2 regions of the Stenotrophomonas sp. YJH_SMC_27 genome follow, and region 2 is predicted to be linked to the other one. Evidence: predicted binding sites of a transcription regulator. Region 2 holds the regulator's gene; the other holds the start of a gene.
The links. The regulator FliA, encoded in region 2, starts transcription of late flagellar genes. The targets are predictions, from matches to a motif close to TAAAGTTTNNCNNNCNNNGGCCGATAA.
Positions count from the first base shown of each region.

Region 1 (9,243 bases), on a different contig from region 2:
CTGCTGCGGCTGCAGCTGGCGGCACTGGTGGCGGCCCTGCTGTGGCTGGCAGCGGCACGCACGACCGGTTGGCTGCTGTCGGCCATGCTGCTGGCCGGACTGCTGGGCACCGCGCTCACCCAGGGCTTGATCGCCTATACGGCAGCGATGGCTCTGGCCGCCCAGCGCGGGCGCGTGGTGGGGGTGGTGCAGGGTGGGGTGTTCATCGGGCTGCTGCTGGCGCGTGTGCTGTCCGGCACGGTGGCGGCCATTGCCGGCTGGCAAGCGGTCTATCTGCTTTCGGCAGCGCTGATGGCGGCCTTGGCCGTACTGCTGTGGCGGCGCCTGCCGGCCGTGCCGATACCCGCAGTGCCGCCGCGCTGGCGCGACCTGATCGGCTCGATGCTGGGCATGCTGCGCCGCGATCGAACGCTGCGCGAGCGCGGGCCGCTGGCATTGCTGCTGTTTGCCGGCCTCAATGTGTTCTGGGCGGCGGCACCCTTGCCGCTGTCGGCACCGCCGCTGCACTGGTCAACCGCAGCCATCGGCGCGCTCGGCCTGGCCGGCGTGGTCGGTGCGCTGATGGCGGCGCGGGTCGGACACTGGATGGACCGTGGTTTCGCGCATCGGGTCAGCCTCGGCGCGCTGTTGTTGATGCTGGTCGCGTGGTGGCCGCTGCTGGGCCTGCCGCGTTCGCTGTCCTTGCTTTTGCTGGGTGTGGTCGTGCTCGACCTCGGCGGCCAGGCACTCCATGTCTCGAACCAGGGATTGTTGCTGCGTGCACCGGCAGAACAGCATGGGCGCCTGGTGGCGTTGTACATGTTGTTCTATGCAGTTGGCAGTGGGGCGGGTGCGGCTGCGGGGCCTTGGGTGCAGGCCCGGCATGGCTGGCCAGCAGTGTGCCTGTTGGGCGCCGGCATCGCGCTGCTGGCGCTGCTGTGGTGGGCAGCATGGCGGATGGTGGCGTTCAACGCATCGGCTGGCGCGCGAACCGGTAGAGTCGACTGTCGGTAGAGTCGACTGTCAGTCGACTGCTCTTCGCCCCGCGTGCGAAAAATCCCGCGCTGCGCGCGATAGTCGACCAGCGGTCGACTCTACCTGTCCTGTCGTCATCGCTGCAGTGCACGCCGCCCCGGGGCTTCCTGCAGGTCCGCGCTGGCCACCACCACGCGGTTGCGGCCGCTGCGCTTGGCCTCGTACATCGCCGCGTCTGCGCGTGCCATCAACCGCTCGTAGTCCGGATGACCATCGTGACCGGCCACGCCGATGCTGGCGGTCAGCTCCAGCACCTGGCCATTGGCTAGTGCTACCGGTGATTGTGCGATCTGCCGGCGCAGGCTCTCGGCGATCACGGTCGCCTGCGACTCGCTGGCCGCCACCAGCACCACCACGAATTCTTCGCCGCCATAGCGGAACAGGTAGTCGCTGCCCCGCGTGAGTTGGCCGAGCAGGCCGGCCACGTGCTGCAACGCGCGGTCGCCGGCATCGTGGCCGTGGCCGTCGTTGATCGCCTTGAAGTGATCCAGGTCGAGCAGCAGCAGCGAGAACGGCGTGCCGTTGCGCGTGGCCAGCTCGATTTCCCGCCGCAGCACGGTTGGCAGGAAGCGGCGGTTGAGCAGGTTGGTCAGCGCATCGCTGCCGGCATCCAGTTCGCCGATGCGCTCGAACAGCAGGGTCATCAGGGTGCGGATGGCGGCCAGATCCTCGCGGATGGCCGGCAGCACCGCCAGCCGCTGCGCCGGGGCATCGTTGCTTGCCTGTTGCAGGTTCCCGTCGATGCGGGCCATCAGCTGGCCGACCTGCTGGGTTTCGCTGCTCTCGCCGAAGCTGGGGATGCCCTTGTGGGTGAACCACAGGCCGAATTCCGAGGTCGCCAGGCTGGCGCTTTCGCCGGCCTGCACGTGGCCGGCCAGTGCGTACAGCAGTGCGTTTTCCCAGTCCAGCAGCAGGGCGCGCTGGCGCTCGCGCTCGGTGCTGACGTTCTGCACCAGCGAGAACAACCGGTAGGCCGCATCGGCACGGGTGGATCGTTCGCGCGCATGGGTGTAGGCCAGGGTCATGCCTTCCATGGCGATGTCCATGATTGCGCTGAGGCAGTCGATGGCGGCGAACGCGGTGGCACTGTCGGGTGCGTCGTCGCGCAGGCGCACGAACAGCTCGTGCTTGAGCACGCGCGCGCCGCGGGTGACCAGGTCGACCGGAATGCCGACCCGGGCATGCACATCGCCGATCACCCGTTGCGAGGCCACGGCACTGGCGATCCTGTCGCGATCAGTGGTCAGCAGTTGCACCAGCCAGCGCTGCATGGCCGGCTGCAGGCGCTGCTTGACCTGGTCGTGGGACAGGAAGCGGCGTGCACGCCCGTCCTGCAGCAGCACTTCGTAAAAGCGCTGTGCCAGCACGGCTGGGGCATCGGTGGCTGCGGCCTTGAGCAGCGCGGTGGCGGCAGGGCCAGCCTGTTGCAGGCAGTGCTGCCAGGCTTCGGCCAGCGGCTGGCTGGCATCGTCCAGTTGCGGTGTTTCCACGTCGATCTCTGACTGCGTACGACAAACCACGGGTATCGGCCGTGGCGGCGTGCGGTTGATGGCGGGTTAGCCGGCCAGTTTACGCGCGGTGCAGCGTTGCACGGTGCGCAAAGCACATCCGTGCCCCTGCGGCAATGAGTGAACGCATTTGAGAATCACTCGCATTGATGGGAGAATGTACGCACGGATCGGGCCGCAGGCGACTGCAGCGACGCTCCGCCTCCCCCTTGTCGTTGCCTCAAGCCCTTTGCCAGAGGCCCCGTTGCCCTGCCAGAAGGTCCAGATCATGTCTCCTGCCGTTGTCCTCTCGCCGCGCCCGCTGGCGCTTGCCGTTGCCGCCCTGCTGGCGGGCAGCGCCCTGATCGCCAAGGCTGAAACCGACGCCACCGATATCGACACGGTGCATGTCACCGCCTCGCAGATTGCCCGCCAGGCGTTGGGCACTTCGACCATCACCGCTGAGGACATCGCCAGGCGCCCGCCGGCCAACGACATCGCCGAACTGCTGCGCACCATGCCGGGCGTCAACCTGACCGGCAACAGCGCCTCGGGCCAGTACGGCAACAACCGCCAGATCGACCTGCGTGGCATGGGCCCGGAAAACACCCTTATCCTGGTCGACGGCAAGCGCGTCGGTGCCCGTGATGCCGTGCGCATGGGGCGCAGCGGCGAGCGCAATACCCGCGGCGATACCAACTGGGTGCCGGCGGAAATGATCGAGCGCATCGAAGTGCTGCGCGGCCCGGCGGCGGCACGCTACGGCTCCGGTGCTTCCGGCGGCGTGGTCAACATCATCACCAAGCACCCGACCGGCGATCTGACCGGTGCGGTCGACCTGTTTGGGTTGGTGCCCGAGCACAGCGCCGAAGGGGGCAGCGAGCGCGTCGGCCTGCAGCTCAGCGGGCCGATGACCGATACCCTGTCGTTCCGCCTGTACGGCAATCTCAACAGGACCGACGCCGATTCGCTGGACCTCAATCGCCGGTACGCGACGAATCCGAACGCGGTGCCGCCAGCCGGCCGCGAGGGTGTCAAGAACCGCGACGTCAACGCGCTGCTGCGCTGGGACGTGACCGCCAACCAGGTGGTGGAGTTCGAAGCCGGCACCAGCCGCCAGGGCAACATCTACGCCGGCGACCGCGCCGTCAGCACCACCGGTACCTCGACCGGCGTCGATCTGGCGGCACTGGCCGAGGGCGAAGCGGAGACCAACCGCATGTACCGCAACACCGGTGCGGTCACCCACCGCGGCCGTTGGGGTGATGTCACTTCGCGGGTGACGGCCGCAGTCGAGGCGGTCAACAACTCGCGCATCAATGAAGGCCTGGCCGGTGGCCCGGAAGGCAGCTTCAACGGCACCGACTGGTCTACCTCGCGCCTGCGCAACTACCAACTGGATGGCGAAGTGAGCTTCCCGACCGCGCTGGGCGGCGCAGAGAACATCTGGACGCTCGGCTTTGAATACCTGGACAGCCGCCTGACCGATCCGTATTCGATGAGCCAGTCCAGCAGCAGCGGCGGCGGTATTCCAGGGTTGTCGGCCGACCGTGCGCGGGGCAAGGCCGACGCGCAGACCACGGCGGCGTTCGTGGAAGACAACATCTACCTGGGTGAGCGCTGGATCGTTACCCCGGGCCTGCGCTTCGACCACCACAGCCAGTTCGGCAACAACACCAGCCCCAGCCTCAATGCGCAGTTCCGCATCAACAGCGACTGGGTGGTGAAGGGCGGCATTGCCCGCGCGTTCAAGGCGCCGAACCTGTACCAGTCGAATCCGGACTATCTCTACTACACCCGCGGCAACGGCTGCCCCAATGCGCTGCCGAGCCTGGGCGCCGGTTGCTACATGCGCGGCAACGCGGACCTGAAGGCGGAAACCAGCCTGAACAAGGAACTGGGCATCGAGTGGGCACCGCAGAGCGGCTGGCAGGCGTCGTTGACCTACTTCCACAACGATTACAAGGACAAGATCCAGGCCGGATACACCCAGATCGGGCTGACCGCCGACACCAAGGGCCGCATCTTCCGCTGGGAGAACGCGCCGAAGGCGATCGTGCAGGGGCTGGAAGGCAACCTGGTCATTCCGCTGCTGGGCGAGCAGGGCAACCGCCTGAAGTGGAGCAACAACTTCACCTACATGGTGGAAAACGAGAACAAGACCACGCATCAGCCGCTGTCGGTGATTCCGAAGTACACGATCAACACCATGCTGGACTGGCAGGCCACCGACAGGCTGTCCGTGTTGCTGACCGGCACCTTCTACGGCAGGCAGGAACCGGCCACGACCAACATCAACAACGACCCGCGCTGCACTGGCAGCTGCGATGCATCGATCGCGCTGCAGGATCGTGGCGCGTACAACATCTGGGGCGTGAGCGCGCGCTACAAGGTGACCGAGACGGTCAGCTTCGGTTTCGGAGTGAACAATCTGGCCGACAAGCGCTTGTTCCGCGAGGCCAACAGCAGCGATGCCGGGGCGGCGACCTACAACGAGCCGGGCCGCGCATACTGGGCCAGCCTGCGCTTCGGCTTCTGACCGCAGGCGGTCGTCGGTCTGCAGCCCTCGCCGGGCCATGCCCGGCGAGGGCTCGTGTGGCCTGCAATGTTATAAACATCGTAATAGTCTCCCCCGCCGGCACCGCGTAGCCTGCACCGCATCGCAAAGGAGCTGTTGCCATGGGCCACGACCACGACCACCTGCCATCCCAGATCCGCCACGAGAAACCCCTGTGGTGGGCACTCGGCCTGACCACCACCTTCCTCGTCGTCGAAGTGGTGGGCGCGTTCTGGACCAACAGCCTGGCGCTGCTGTCCGACGCCGCACACATGGCCACCGATGCGCTGGCGCTGATGATCGCGCTGGTCGCGGTGCGGCTGAGCCGGCGCCCGCCGGATGCGCGCCGCACCTACGGCTATGCACGGCTGGAAGCGTTGGGCGCGATGATCAACGGTGCCATGCTGTTCGTGGTCGCCGCCTACATCCTGTGGGAGGCGGTCGGCCGTTTCCGCCAGCCGCAGGAGATCGCCTCCTCCGGCATGCTGGTGATTGCTGCGGCGGGCCTGGTCATCAACCTGATCTCGATGCGCCTGCTGCAGGCGGGCAGTGGCGAGAGCCTCAACGTGAAGGGCGCCTACCTGGAAGTATGGGCCGACATGCTCGGCTCGGTGGCAGTGATTGCGGGCGCATTGTTGATCAAGTGGACCGGATGGAAACCGATCGACCCGATCCTGGCGGTGCTGATCGGCCTGTGGGTGCTGCCGCGTACCTACGTGCTGATGCGTGAGGCGATCAACGTGCTGCTGGAAGGCGTGCCCAAGGGCATGGATGTGGCCAGGGTGCGCGACAGCCTGGCCGGCCACGCCGCAGTCCTGGACGTGCATGACCTGCACGTGTGGGCGCTGGCTTCAAGCACGCCGGCGCTGACCGCGCACATCGTGATGCGCGACGGCACCGACGCCGATGCATTGCGCCGCGAGCTGGGCGGTCGCCTGCATGATGACTTCGGTATCGAGCACGTGACACTGCAGATTGAAGCGGACCATTGTGGCGAAGCCTGTGGCGGGCCGGCGCCGGCCAAGGGCGGCGGACACGAGGGCCACAAGGCCCACGACCATGGCGAGGACGCGCAGGGCCATCGCGGTCACGTGCATCGCTGATCGAAGATGACGCGCGTGCCGGGAGATGCCTGGCGCAGCTATTCGTCCCGTCGCGAGGCGAGCCGATCCGCCAGTCGGGTCGGCTCCGGCAGCCGGTAACCGCGCAGGGTGCGCTGCACCCAGGCCAGCGCGGTATCGGCACTGACCCGATGGCCGCCGGCCACGAACAGCGGCTTGCAGCGCACCTTGCTGCGCAGCACCCAGCCCAGTTGCTCGTCGCCCTCCAGCAGCGGTGTATGCGCACCAGCTTCGGCGCCCGGTTCGACGAACCTTCCCACCAGTTTCGATTTCGCCACGCCGATGCTCGGCAGATCGGTGACCACGCCAAGATGCGCGGTGACGCCAAGCCGGCGCGGATGGCTGATGCCGTGGCCATCGACGAACACCAGATCCGGCGCCTGCGGCAGCAGCGCCAGTGCCGCCAGCAGCGCCGGCAGCTCGCGGAAGCTGAGCAGGCCCGGGATATAGGGCATCAGTGTGGGAACCCGCGCGATCTCCTGCGCCACGGGCTGCAGCGTCTTCGCATCCAGCAGCACCGCCGCGGCGCGGGTGATGGCGCCGTTGTCTTCAAAGCCGACATCCAGCCCGGCCAGCCAGCGCGTGTCGCGGGGCAAGCGGTCCTGGCGCTCCACGCGGCTGGCAAGCTGGATCTGCTGCGCGCGGGCAGCGGCGACGCTGCCTTCCCAGCGTCCGGGGTCGATCACCGTACTCATTGGCCACAGCATCGCATGCGCGGCGCCACGGCCCGGTGAGCGGCGGCCGGGCTACAATGGCGGCCTGCCTATCCTCGCGTTGGAGACCCTGCAGTGACCCGTAGACTCGTACTGTTGCGCCATGGCCAGAGCCAGTGGAACCTGGACAACCGCTTCACCGGTTGGGTCGATGTTGACCTGACCGAGCAGGGGCGTCGCGAAGCGGCCGCCGCCGGTCGCCTGATGCGCGAGGAAGGCCTGCAGTTCGACGTCGCCCATACCTCCGTACTGAAGCGCGCCATCCACACCCTGCAGGGTGCGCTGGCCGAGCTGGAGCAGGACTGGCTGCCGGTGAACAAGTCCTGGCGCCTCAATGAGCGCCACTACGGCGGCCTGCAGGGCCTGGACAAGGCCGAGACCGCGGCCAAGCACGGCGAGGAGCAGGTCAAGGTGTGGCGTCGTTCGTACGACATCCCGCCGCCGCCGATGGAACTGGAAGATCCGGGCCACCCGATCCATGACCGCCGTTACGCCGGTCTGGACCGCAACGCGCTGCCGGGCACCGAGTCGCTGGCCACCACCCTGGATCGCGTGCTGCCGTACTGGCACGACGCCATCGCCCCGCAGCTGAAGGACGGCAAGACCGTGCTGGTCACCGCCCACGGCAACTCGCTGCGCGCGCTGTACAAGTACCTCAACAATGTCTCGCGCGAGGAAATCCTCGAGCTGAACATCCCGACCGGCATCCCGCTGCTGTTCGAACTGAACGATGACCTGACCGTGCAGTCGTTCCGCTACTTGGGCGACCCGGAAGCGGCGCGCAAGGCCGCCGAAGCCGTGGCCAACCAGGGCAAGGCGAAATAAGAAGCAGAAGGCCGGCGCAAGCCGACCTTCGCTTTTGTAGAGCCGAGCCCACGCTCGGCTGCTTTGGGATTTTGCCGCACGAAGCATGAACCCGGAACGGAGAGCAGTCGAGCATGGCTCGACTCTACAGAAGGACGCTCTGTGACCTTTGGCCGGTCCCCAACCTCACGCCCCCGGCTACCCTGTGAAATTACCCGCAGGAGAGCCTCATGAACGTCCGCAACCTGGTCCCGCTGGGCCTGACCATCGCCATCGCTGCTTCGCTGGCGGCCTGTGGCAAGAATGACGCCGCACCGGCGGCCAGCGCCGACGCCAAGCCAGCCTTCGACCTGTCGCAGATCAAGACGCCGCTGATTTCGCTCAACAGCGCTGATCTCGATCCGTCCATCTCCGCCTGTACCGACCTCAATGGCTTCGTCAACAGCAAGTGGCTGAAGGCCAACCCGGTGCCGGGCGACCAGACCACCTGGGGCAGCTTCGAGATCCTGCGCGAGCGCTCGCTGGAAGTGCAGCACGCGCTGGTGCAGCAGGCCGCCGCCAGCCAGGCCAAGGCCGACTCGGTGGAAGCCAAGATCGGTGACATCTGGAAGACCGGCAACGACGAAGCGAAGATCGAAGCTGCCGGCCTGGCGCCGCTGCAGCCGCAGCTGGACAAGATCACCGCGCTTAACGACACCGCCGCCATCACCCGGTACCTGCGCGACAGCCAGGCCGAAGGCAAGGGCGTGCTGTTCTCGCTGTTCGCCAATGCCGACTACAAGGATTCGGCCAACGTCATCGCCTACGTCGGCCAGGGTGGCCTGGGCCTGCCGGAGAAGGGCTACTACTTCGACGATGCGCAGGCCAAGATCCGCGACGCCTACGTGGCCTATATCGCACAGGTGCTGACCCTGTCCGGCGTGGACGCGGCGCAGGCCGCCGAGCAGGCCAAGGCCGTGATGGCCTTCGAAACCCGCCTGGCCAAGGCCTCGATGTCGCGCATCGAAATGCGTGATCCGGCCAAGCGCTACAACCCGCTCAGCGCGGCTGAGGCCGACAGGCTGACCCCGAACTTCAGCTGGACCGCGCTGTTCGACACGCTGAAGGTGCCGGCCGCGCAGAAGTTCTCACTGGCCCAGCCGGGCTTCTTCGGTGAAATGGACAAGATGCTGGCCGACGTGCCGGCCAGCACCTGGCAGGCCTACCTGCGCTTCCACACCATCGACGATGCCGCGCCGTACCTGAGCAGCCAGTTCGAGAAGGCCAACTTCGAGTTCTACGGCACCACCCTGCGTGGCCAGAAGGAAATGCAGCCGCGCTGGAAGCGCGTGCTGGAGTCGGTCAACGGTGGCATGGGCGAAGCCCTGGGCCAGCTGTACGTCGACGCCGTGTTCCCGGCCGAGTCGAAGGTGGCCATGCAGCACCTGGTGGAGAACCTGTCGCAGGCATTGAAGGCGCGGCTGGAGCAGCTGCCGTGGATGGGCGAGGAAACGAAGAAGAAGGCACTGGAAAAGTGGGCCAGCTTCACCCCGAAGATCGGCTACCCG
Region 1 covers NZ_JCAFTA010000001.1:154,060-163,302, reverse strand. The annotation lists gene AC5P7R_RS00710 (MFS transporter) at 1-993, shown strand, start outside; gene AC5P7R_RS00705 (GGDEF domain-containing protein) at 1,089-2,504, opposite strand; gene AC5P7R_RS00700 (TonB-dependent siderophore receptor) at 2,791-5,040, shown strand; gene AC5P7R_RS00695 (cation diffusion facilitator family transporter) at 5,181-6,161, shown strand; gene nfi (deoxyribonuclease V) at 6,200-6,874, opposite strand; gene gpmA (2,3-diphosphoglycerate-dependent phosphoglycerate mutase) at 6,968-7,717, shown strand; gene AC5P7R_RS00680 (M13 family metallopeptidase) at 7,927-9,243, shown strand, end outside.
Region 1: a site for FliA is predicted at 2,537-2,563, ahead of AC5P7R_RS00705 (GGDEF domain-containing protein). Genes of this name have one in related genera too.

Region 2 (9,243 bases):
GTCGCAGCGCCACCCCGGCACCGGAGCCGGTCGCCGCCACCACCTCGGCGGTGGCCGCCCTCGCCCGCGCCGCGGTCGGCGCCACCGGCCGCACCCTGGACAGCGCCGACGAGATCGTGCCGACCCGCGGCAGCACAGGCTTTGCGGCCACCCTCGCGCGTGCCGCCGTCAACGAACCGGCGCTGCCGGAACAGATCTTCGCGCCGTTCGCCGAGGCCATCGTTGCACCGGCCGCCGCCGTGCCGGCCAACCGCGCCCGCTTCCAGATCGATCCGCCGCACGAGGCGCATCACGAAAGCGTGGCGCCGGCCGTGCAGCCGCCGCCGCTGCCGACCGCTGCCGTCGCCGACGCGCAGCCGGCCAGCGCCGCCAGCGAACCGGCGTTGGCCGATGCCATTGTCGAAACCGCGCCGGCCCCCACCCTGGCTCCGGCTCCGGTGCTGACGGTGGTCGCCCAGGACGACGCCGAGATCCGCCAGTTGCGCCAGGAAGTGGCCGGCATGCGCCAGGTGATCGAGCGCGAGATGAACCGCTTCACCGACGAGCGCCTGCGCGGCTGCCCGGTGCGCGCCACCGCGTTGGACCTGATGGACGAATATGGCTTCGATGCCGGCCTGGCCCGCGACGTGGCCATGCAGATCCCGCTGGAGACCGAAGCCCATCGTGGCCGCGGCCTGATGCTGGGGCTGATCTCGCGCAAGCTGCCGATCGCCCCGGTCGACCCGCTGGAAGAAGGCGGCGTGATCGCCCTGGTCGGCCCGACCGGCGCCGGCAAGACCACCACCATCGCCAAGCTGGCCTCGCGATTCGCCGAGAAGCACGCGCCGCGTGACGTCGCCCTGGTCACCACCGATACCGCCCGCATCGGCGCCCGCGAGCAGCTCTACGGCTACGGCCGCCAGCTCGGCATCGCGGTGCACGAGGCCAACAGCGGCACCGACCTGGACCAGCTGCTGGAACGCCTGAAGGACTACAAGCTGGTGCTGATCGATACCGCCGGCCTGGGCCCGCGTGACCGTGCCCTGGCCGCCCAGCTGCAGTGGCTGCGCGCCGCGCGCCAGGTGCGCACCCTGCTGGTGCTCCCGGCCAACACCAGCTTCGGCGACATGGACGAGGTGGTGCGCCGCTTCGGTGCGGCAAACCTGCAGGGCCTGGTGCTGAGCAAGCTGGACGAGACCGGCCGCTTCGGCAACGCCCTGTCGGTGGCGGTGGACCACGCCCTGCCGATCACCTGGGTGACCGATGGCCAGGACGTCCCGGAGGACCTGCATAGGGCCAGTGCAGCCAATCTCGTACTTCGCCTTGAAGATTTGCGCCGAGCGGCCGATATGCCCTGCAACCCGGAGTTGAACCATGCCGTCGCGTGAGTACGCCAAGCTGACCAAGACCTTCCCGCTGTCGGCCACCCGCAGCGAGCCGCTCGGCCCTGTGCGCACCATCGCGGTGACCGGCGGCAAGGGCGGCGTGGGCAAGACCAACGTCTCGGCCAACCTGGCTGTGGCGCTGGCGGGCATGGGCAAGCGCACGCTGCTGCTGGACGCCGACCTGGGCCTGGCCAACATCGACGTTATCCTGGGCTTGAACCCCACCTTTACGCTGGCCGACCTGGTGGCCGGCCGCTGCTCGCTGGACGACGTCATCGTCGAAGGCCCGAACGGCGTGCTGGTCGTCCCGGCCGCTTCCGGCCGCCGGCACATGGCCGAGCTGGCCCCGGCCGAGCATGTCGGCCTGGTCAACGTGTTCTCCGAACTGGAACGCGAGCTGGACATCATGGTGGTCGATACCGCCGCCGGCATCACCGACGGCGTGCTGACCTTCTGCCAGGCCGCGCAGGACACCGTGGTGGTGGTCTGTGACGAACCGGCCTCGATCACCGACGCCTACGCACTGATCAAGGTGCTGTCGCGCGAGCGCGGCGTGGACCGCATCCAGGTGGTGGCCAACATGGTGCGCGACCCCAACGAGGGCCGCGTGCTGTACGAAAAGCTGACCCGCGTGTGCGAGAAGTTCCTCGCCGATGTCTCGCTGAACTACCTGGGCTGCGTGCCGCAGGATGATTGGCTGCGCCTGTCGGTGCAGCGCCAGCAACCGGTGGTGAAGGCCTACCCGTCCAGCCCGGCCGCGCTGGCGATCACCGAGATCGCGCGCCGCACCGCACGCTGGCAGGCGCCGACCGAACCGCGTGGCGGCGTCGAGTTCTTCCTCGAGCGCATTCTCAAGCAGCGCGGGGTGGCCGCATGAAAGGCGCAGCCCAGTACCGGGAGGTCCAGCGCTCGGCGGCCAACGAGGTCATCTCCCAGCACTCGGACCTGGTGCGGCGCATCGCCCACCACCTGGCCGCACGCCTGCCGGCGAGCGTGGAGGTGGACGACCTGATCCAGGCCGGCATGATGGGGCTGATCGAAGCGTCGCGCAGCTACGACGCCGACCAGGGCGCCTCGTTCGAGACCTACGCCTCGATCCGCATCCGCGGTTCGATGATCGACGAGATCCGCCGTGGCGACTGGGTGCCGCGCTCGGTGCATCGCCGCGCACGCGACGCCGCTGCCACCATCCGCCGCCTGGAACAGAGCACCGGCCGTGCCGCCAGCGCCACCGAAGTGGCCGCCGCGATGGAGATGCCGCTGCCCGAATACCTGCGGCTGATGGAAGACGCCGCGCGTGGCCAGGTGCTGAGCCTGGAGTCACGCATCGAGGACCAGGGCGAGCTGGACACCGTCGCCCAGGGCGGCCCGACCCCGCAGCAGGTGCTGGAGCGCGGCGAGTTCGGCCGCGAGCTGGGCAAGGCCATCGGCCACCTGCCCGAGCGCGAACAGCTGGTGCTCTCGCTCTATTACGAGCAGGAACTGAACCTGAAGGAGATCGGCGCGGTGCTCGGCGTGAGCGAGTCGCGGGTCTGCCAGATCCACGGCCAGGCCGTGCTGCGCCTGCGTGGACGATTGAAGATTTTCGAGGCGGCCGACGCCGGCCTGGAAGAGTGAACATGCCCGAGGCGGCTGCCCCCGGCCACCCGGAATGAACAACAAAGGAACTCTGCTTTGAACAAGAACATGCGCATCCTGATCGTCGACGACTTCTCGACCATGCGTCGCATCGTCAAGAACCTGCTGGGCGATCTTGGCTTCACCAATACCGCCGAAGCCGAGGACGGGCATGCCGCGCTGTCGCTGCTGCAGAGCCAGTCGTTCGATTTCGTCGTCACCGACTGGAACATGCCGGTGATGACCGGCATCGAGCTGCTCAAGGCGATCCGCGCCGATGCCAAGCTGAAGACCCTGCCAGTGCTGATGGTCACTGCCGAAGCCAAGCGCGAACAGATCATCGAAGCCGCCCAGAACGGCGTGAACGGCTACATCATCAAGCCCTTCACCGCGCAGACGCTGGAAGAGAAGCTCGGCAAGATCTTCGAACGCCTGGCGGCCAGCGCCTGATGGATACCACGGTCGACAAGAACGCCCTGGCCCTGCGCCTGCAGGAAGCCCTGGACGCACTGGAGTCCGGTGACGAAGCTGCCTGGCGGCAACGCATCGACGGACTGGTCGCGCTGCGCACGCAGCCGATGATGAGCGGCCTGTCGCGGCTGGCCCGCGAGCTGGGACAGGCGCTGGGTGAACTGCCGACCGTGCCCAGCGAGGCCGGTGAGCTGGATGACGCCTGCGCGCGCCTGGACCACGTGGTGGCGATGACCGAACAGGCCACCCACCGCACCCTGGACCTGGCCGAGGAATGCCGCAGCCTGACCGAACTGCTGCGTGCCGAAGGCCTGCAGCCGGGCCAGGACGCGCAGCTCGAGCGCATCCGCCACAACCTGACCGAGATCGCCCTGACCCAGAGCTACCAGGACCTGACCGGGCAGATCATCCGTCGCGTGGTCGGCATCGTCCGCCGCGTGCACGAGGGCTTCGGCGCACTCGGCCTGCCGCCGGAACAGCATCGCACCGACCCGGCACTGGCCGGGCCGGCACTGAAGGGACTGGACCGCCACGCGGTCTCGCAGAACGACGCCGACGACCTGTTGTCGGATCTGGGGCTGTAAGCATGAGCGCGGTATCCGACGACATCACTGCCGATTTCATCATCGAGGCGCAGGAGATCCTGGACCGCCTCGGCGAACAGCTGGTGTCGCTGGAGCAGGCACCGCAGGACAGCGACCAGCTCAATGCGGTGTTCCGCGGCTACCACACGCTCAAGGGCGGCGCCGGCTTCCTCGGCGTCACTGCCATGGTCGAGCTGTGCCACGCCGCTGAGGAGGCGCTGGGCGCGGCGCGCGCCGGCCAGGCCGTGCTGCAGGCCCACCACTTCGACGCGGCCCAGCAATCACTGGATTACCTGCAGTCGATGCTGGACGCCGTGTCGTCCGGCACCGAGCCGGGCTATGCGCCGCCGGACCTGATCGCCCAGTTCGACGTGCAAGGGGCTGCCGTGGCTGCGCCCGCCGCCGCCGCAGCACCCGCTGCGGGGGGCAGCGACCTGATCACCGACGACGAATTCGAGGCGCTGCTCGACCAGCTGCACGGTGGCAATGCTCCGACTGCGATCGCGCCGGCAAAAAAAGCCGACGACGGCCTGATCAGCGAGGACGAGTTCGAAGCCCTGCTCGACCAGTTGCACGGTGGCGCCGCACCGGGTGCCAAGCCTGCTGCAGTCCTGGCACCGGCGCCGGCGCCCGCGCCGCGCCCGGTCGCTGCACCGACACCCGTGGCCAAGCCGGCGGCCAAGCCGCTGGCCGAGGCCGAACACACGGTGCGCGTTGATACCAAACGCCTGGACGCGATCGTCAACCTGATCGGCGAACTGGTGCTGTCGCGCAATCGGCTCAAGACCCTGCGTGCACGCCTGCGCGATGAAGAGCTGGACCGCGCCGTGTCGACGCTGGATATCGCCACCGCGCGCCTGCAATCGGCGGTGATGCGCACCCGCATGCAGCCGGTGGGCAAGGTCTTCTCGCGGTTCCCCAAGGTCGCCCGCGACGTTGCCCGCTCGCTGAAGAAGGAAGTGGACCTGGAGCTGATCGGTGCCGAGACCGAGCTCGACCGCAACCTGGTCGAGGCCCTGGCCGACCCGCTGGTGCACCTGGTCCGCAACGCCATCGACCACGGTGTGGAAATGCCCGACCTGCGCGAGGCGCAGGGCAAGCCGCGGATGGGCCATGTGCGCCTGTCGGCCCAGCAGGAAGGCGATTACGTCAGCATCGAGGTGCAGGACGATGGTGCCGGCATCGACCCGGAGAAGCTGCGCGCCAAGGCGCGCGAGAAGGGCCTGATCGATCCGGAAGCCGCCGCCCGCCTGAGCAGCGAGGAGTGCCTGCACCTGGTGTTCCTGCCGGGCTTCTCGACCAAACAGCAGGTCACCGATATCTCCGGCCGTGGCGTCGGCATGGACGTGGTGCAGTCGCGCATCCGCGAACTGAGCGGCCAGATCCAGATCCAGTCGGAACTGGGTCGTGGCAGCCGCTTCCTGATCCGCGTGCCGCTCACCCTGGCGATCCTGCCGACCCTGCTGGTGCAGGCCGGCGAGGACGTCTACGCGCTACCGCTGGCACGCGTGATGGAAGTGCTGCACGCGCCGCGCACCTCGCTGGGCTGGTTCGATGGCCGCGCCGTGCTTGATCGCCGCTCGCACACCCTGCCGCTGGTCGACCTGCGCCAGTGGCTGGATGTGACGCCGGCCGCGTCAACCCTGCTGACCATCGTGGTGCTGCAGGCCGGCGAAGCCCGCTTCGGGCTGGTCGTGGACCAGGTGCGCGGGCGTGAGGAAGTGGTCATCAAGCCACTGCCGAAGGCCCTGCGCGGCCTGCGCGGTTATGCCGGTGCAACCTTGATCGGCGATGGTCGCATGGCCCTGATCCTGGACGTGGACGGGCTGCGTTGAACCCCGCCAGGGCCATGCCCGGCAACCCGAAAAACTGTGACTACCGTCTGTACGCGATCTACCGGTGTCTCAAGTCCCATTCATACACGCCGATACCGGAACCATGGATAGACTCAGCCTCATTGGACTCTTTCTCGCCCTGGCCTCGCTGGTCGGCGGCAGCATCCTCAAGGGCGCCGGCCTGGCGTCGTTGTGGTCGCCTGCGGCGTTCGTGATCGTCATCGTCGGCACCGTCGCCGCGATCCTGCTGCATACCTCGCCGGCGGTGTTCAAGCATGCGTTCAAGATCGTGCGCTGGGTCGTACGCCCGCCACACAGTGATCGCCGCGAACTGATCCAGCAGATCGTTGAGTGGAGCAACATCGCCCGCCGCCAGGGCCTGCTGGGTCTGGAATCGCAGGTGGAAGCGCAGCAGGACCCGTTCCTGCGCAAGGGCCTGCAGCTGCTGGTGGACGGCGTCGAGCCCGAATCGATGCGGCACATGCTGGAAATCGAACTGGGCAGCCAGGAACACCAGGACCAGGCCGGCGCCAAGGTCTTCGAAGCGATGGGCATCTACGCCCCGACCCTCGGCATCATCGGAGCCGTGCTCGGCCTGATCGCGGTGATGAAGAACCTGGCCGACCCGAGCAAGCTCGGCCACGGCATCGCCGCAGCATTCACCGCCACCATCTACGGCATCGCCTCGGCCAACCTGCTGTTCCTGCCGGTGGCTGCCAAGCTCAAGAGTGTGATCTCGCACAACACCCGCGACCGCGAAATGGTCATTGAAGGCCTGATTTCGATCGCCCAGGGCGAGAACCCGCGCAACATCGAAACCAACCTTTCCGGCTTCCTGCACTGACATGGCCCGCCGCAAGCACCACGAAGAGCACGCCAACCATGAAGCATGGGCGATCCCCTATGCCGACCTGATGACGCTGCTGCTCGCCTTTTTCGTGGTCATGTACGCGATCTCCTCGGTCAACGAGGGCAAGTACCGGATCATGGCCGACGCGCTCACCGATGCCTTCGGTGGCGCACCGCGCACGATCAACCCGGTGCAGGTGGGGAACAAGCAGGTGCAGGGTGGCGGCTGGGACAGCCCTTCGGTGATCAAGTCCGGCACCAAGATCGGCCCCTCCGCGCCGGCGCCGTCGCACGACCCGACCCTGCTGCCGTCGATGGCCTCGCAGATGCGCATGCCGGTCTCCGTGCACAACCAGGAACAGATCGCCCGTGCCGAGCGCCAGCTCAACAGCATCGCCGACCGCCTCACCGCTGCATTGGCGCCGCTGATCGACCGCGGCATGATCAGCGTGCGCCGCACCGAGTTGTGGATTGAAGTGGAGATCAACAGCGACATCCTGTTCCCCACCGGCTCGGCCGCGCTGGACGTGCATGCACGTCAGACGCTGGCCAGCCTCGCCGAGGTGCTGCGTGACGTGCCCAACAGCGTGCGCGTGGAAGGCCACACCGACAACGTGCCGATCGCCACCGCCACCTTCCCTTCGAACTGGGAACTGTCGGCCGGACGCGCCGCCAGCGTGGTGCATCTGTTCGCCGACCAGGGCCTGCAGCCGTCGCGGCTGGCGATGGTCGGCTATGGCCAGTTCCGTCCGCGCGAAGAGAACGACAGCGCGCAGGGGCGCAACCGCAACCGCCGGGTGATGGTCATCATCCTGGCCGACACCTCGCATTCGGTGGATCCGCTCGGCCAGCGCCTCAATGCGGCCACCGGCGCCGTCGACAACAGCACCACCGAACAAGCCGCCGCAACTCCGGCCAGCGCCCCCACCTCCCCCATCGCACCGGTGAAGTTGCCGCCGGTGCCGGCTGGCAGCCGCGTCGGCGCCGCCGTTCCCCCGGCAATGAAGGAGTAAACCGATGCGCATCTGGGCAATCGCCAACCAGAAGGGCGGAGTCGGCAAGACCACCACCACCCTCGCCCTCGGCCGCGGCCTGGCCGCGCTGGGCCATCGCGTGCTGCTGATCGATCTCGATCCGCACGCCTCGCTCAGCCGCGCCTTCGGCGTACCGGTGGATCCGCCGCCGGCCGGCGTGCTGGAACTGTTCGGCGCTCCGCCGGCCGATCTTTCCAGCCTGTGCCATGCCAGCAGCATCCAAGGCCTGGACTATGTCTGCGCGCAGTCGGCGCTGGCCACGCTGGAGCGCCGCAGCGCCAACCAGCCCGGCCTCGGCCTGGCCCTGCAGAACGCACTGGCGCGCCACCAGGGCCAGCACGACTACATCCTGCTGGACTGTGCCCCCACCCTTGGCCTGTTGATGATCAACGCGCTGGCCGCTGCCGACCGCCTGATCATCCCCACCCAGGCCGAGCCGCTGGCCCTGCATGGCCTGGACGGCATGGTCCGCACCGGCGAGATGGTCGAGCGCTCGCGCCGCCGCCCGCTGCCGATCTCGATCCTGCCGACCCTGTTCGACCGCCGCACCCGCGCCGGCAACGAGTCGCTGCGCACCATGCAGGATCGTCATGGCACCCGCGTGTGGGAAGACGCCATTCCGATCGACACCCGCATCAGCAATGCCGCAGGCCTGACCCTGCCCAGCGTTGGTGAGGAGTACCCGGGCCGCGGCCTGGCCGCCTATCGCCGCGCACTGAACTGGATCCTCGGTGAGGATGCCCGCGCCCTGGAGCAGGCCGCATGAACAGCACCGGCGTACTGGACGACTATCTGGACGAACTGCTGGGCGAAGCGATCGCTCCGGCCGTCGTGCTTCCAACGCCGGACAGCGTCGCCCCGGCCCCGGCCCCGGCCAGCATATCGCAACCGGAACATGAGCCGACCTGGGATGACCTGCCGGCCGAGGTGATCTACGAGACCGACACCGTCGCCGCGGCGCCTGCCGCGGACAACGCCGCGCTCGAAGCCGCCTTCGAGGCCGCCGCAATGCCGGTCGCCGCTCCCGAGCGGGAACCGACCTGGGATGATCTGCCTGACGAGGTGATCCACGAGACGGCCCCGGCCAAGGCCGGCCCGGAGCCCACCTGGGACGACCTGCCCGACGAAGTGATCTACGAGACCGACGCGGCCGACAGCCATCACCTCGCCCACACTGACAGCCCCGGCCTGCAGGCTGCGTTCGAGGCCGCTGCCGGCGGCGCGGATGTCCCCACGCCGCCCCCGGCCGTGGTAGCGCCCCCGGCGCCGCGCCCTGCACCCGCGCCTGCCCCGGCTGCGCCCGCTGCCGTCGCGCCGCCGCCCCGCGTTGCCGTGGATGCCCCGGCCACCAACCGTCCCGGCACCTGGCAGGAACTGCAGGCACAGGCTCTCCAGCCCGCCAGCAGCCCGCATCCGCAGAACCGCCGCGCCGGCGAGCGCACCTCGCGCTGGCTGCGCCTGCGTTGCGGCACCCAGGCTTATGCGCTGG
Region 2 covers NZ_JCAFTA010000023.1:44,949-54,191, forward strand. The annotation lists gene flhF (flagellar biosynthesis GTPase FlhF) at 1-1,367, shown strand, start outside; gene AC5P7R_RS21700 (MinD/ParA family ATP-binding protein) at 1,354-2,241, shown strand; gene AC5P7R_RS21705 (RNA polymerase sigma factor FliA) at 2,238-2,981, shown strand; gene cheY (chemotaxis response regulator CheY) at 3,039-3,431, shown strand; gene AC5P7R_RS21715 (protein phosphatase CheZ) at 3,431-4,036, shown strand; gene AC5P7R_RS21720 (chemotaxis protein CheA) at 4,039-5,871, shown strand; gene AC5P7R_RS21725 (flagellar motor protein) at 5,975-6,715, shown strand; gene motD (flagellar motor protein MotD) at 6,717-7,733, shown strand; gene AC5P7R_RS21735 (ParA family protein) at 7,738-8,520, shown strand; gene AC5P7R_RS21740 (chemotaxis protein CheW) at 8,517-9,243, shown strand, end outside.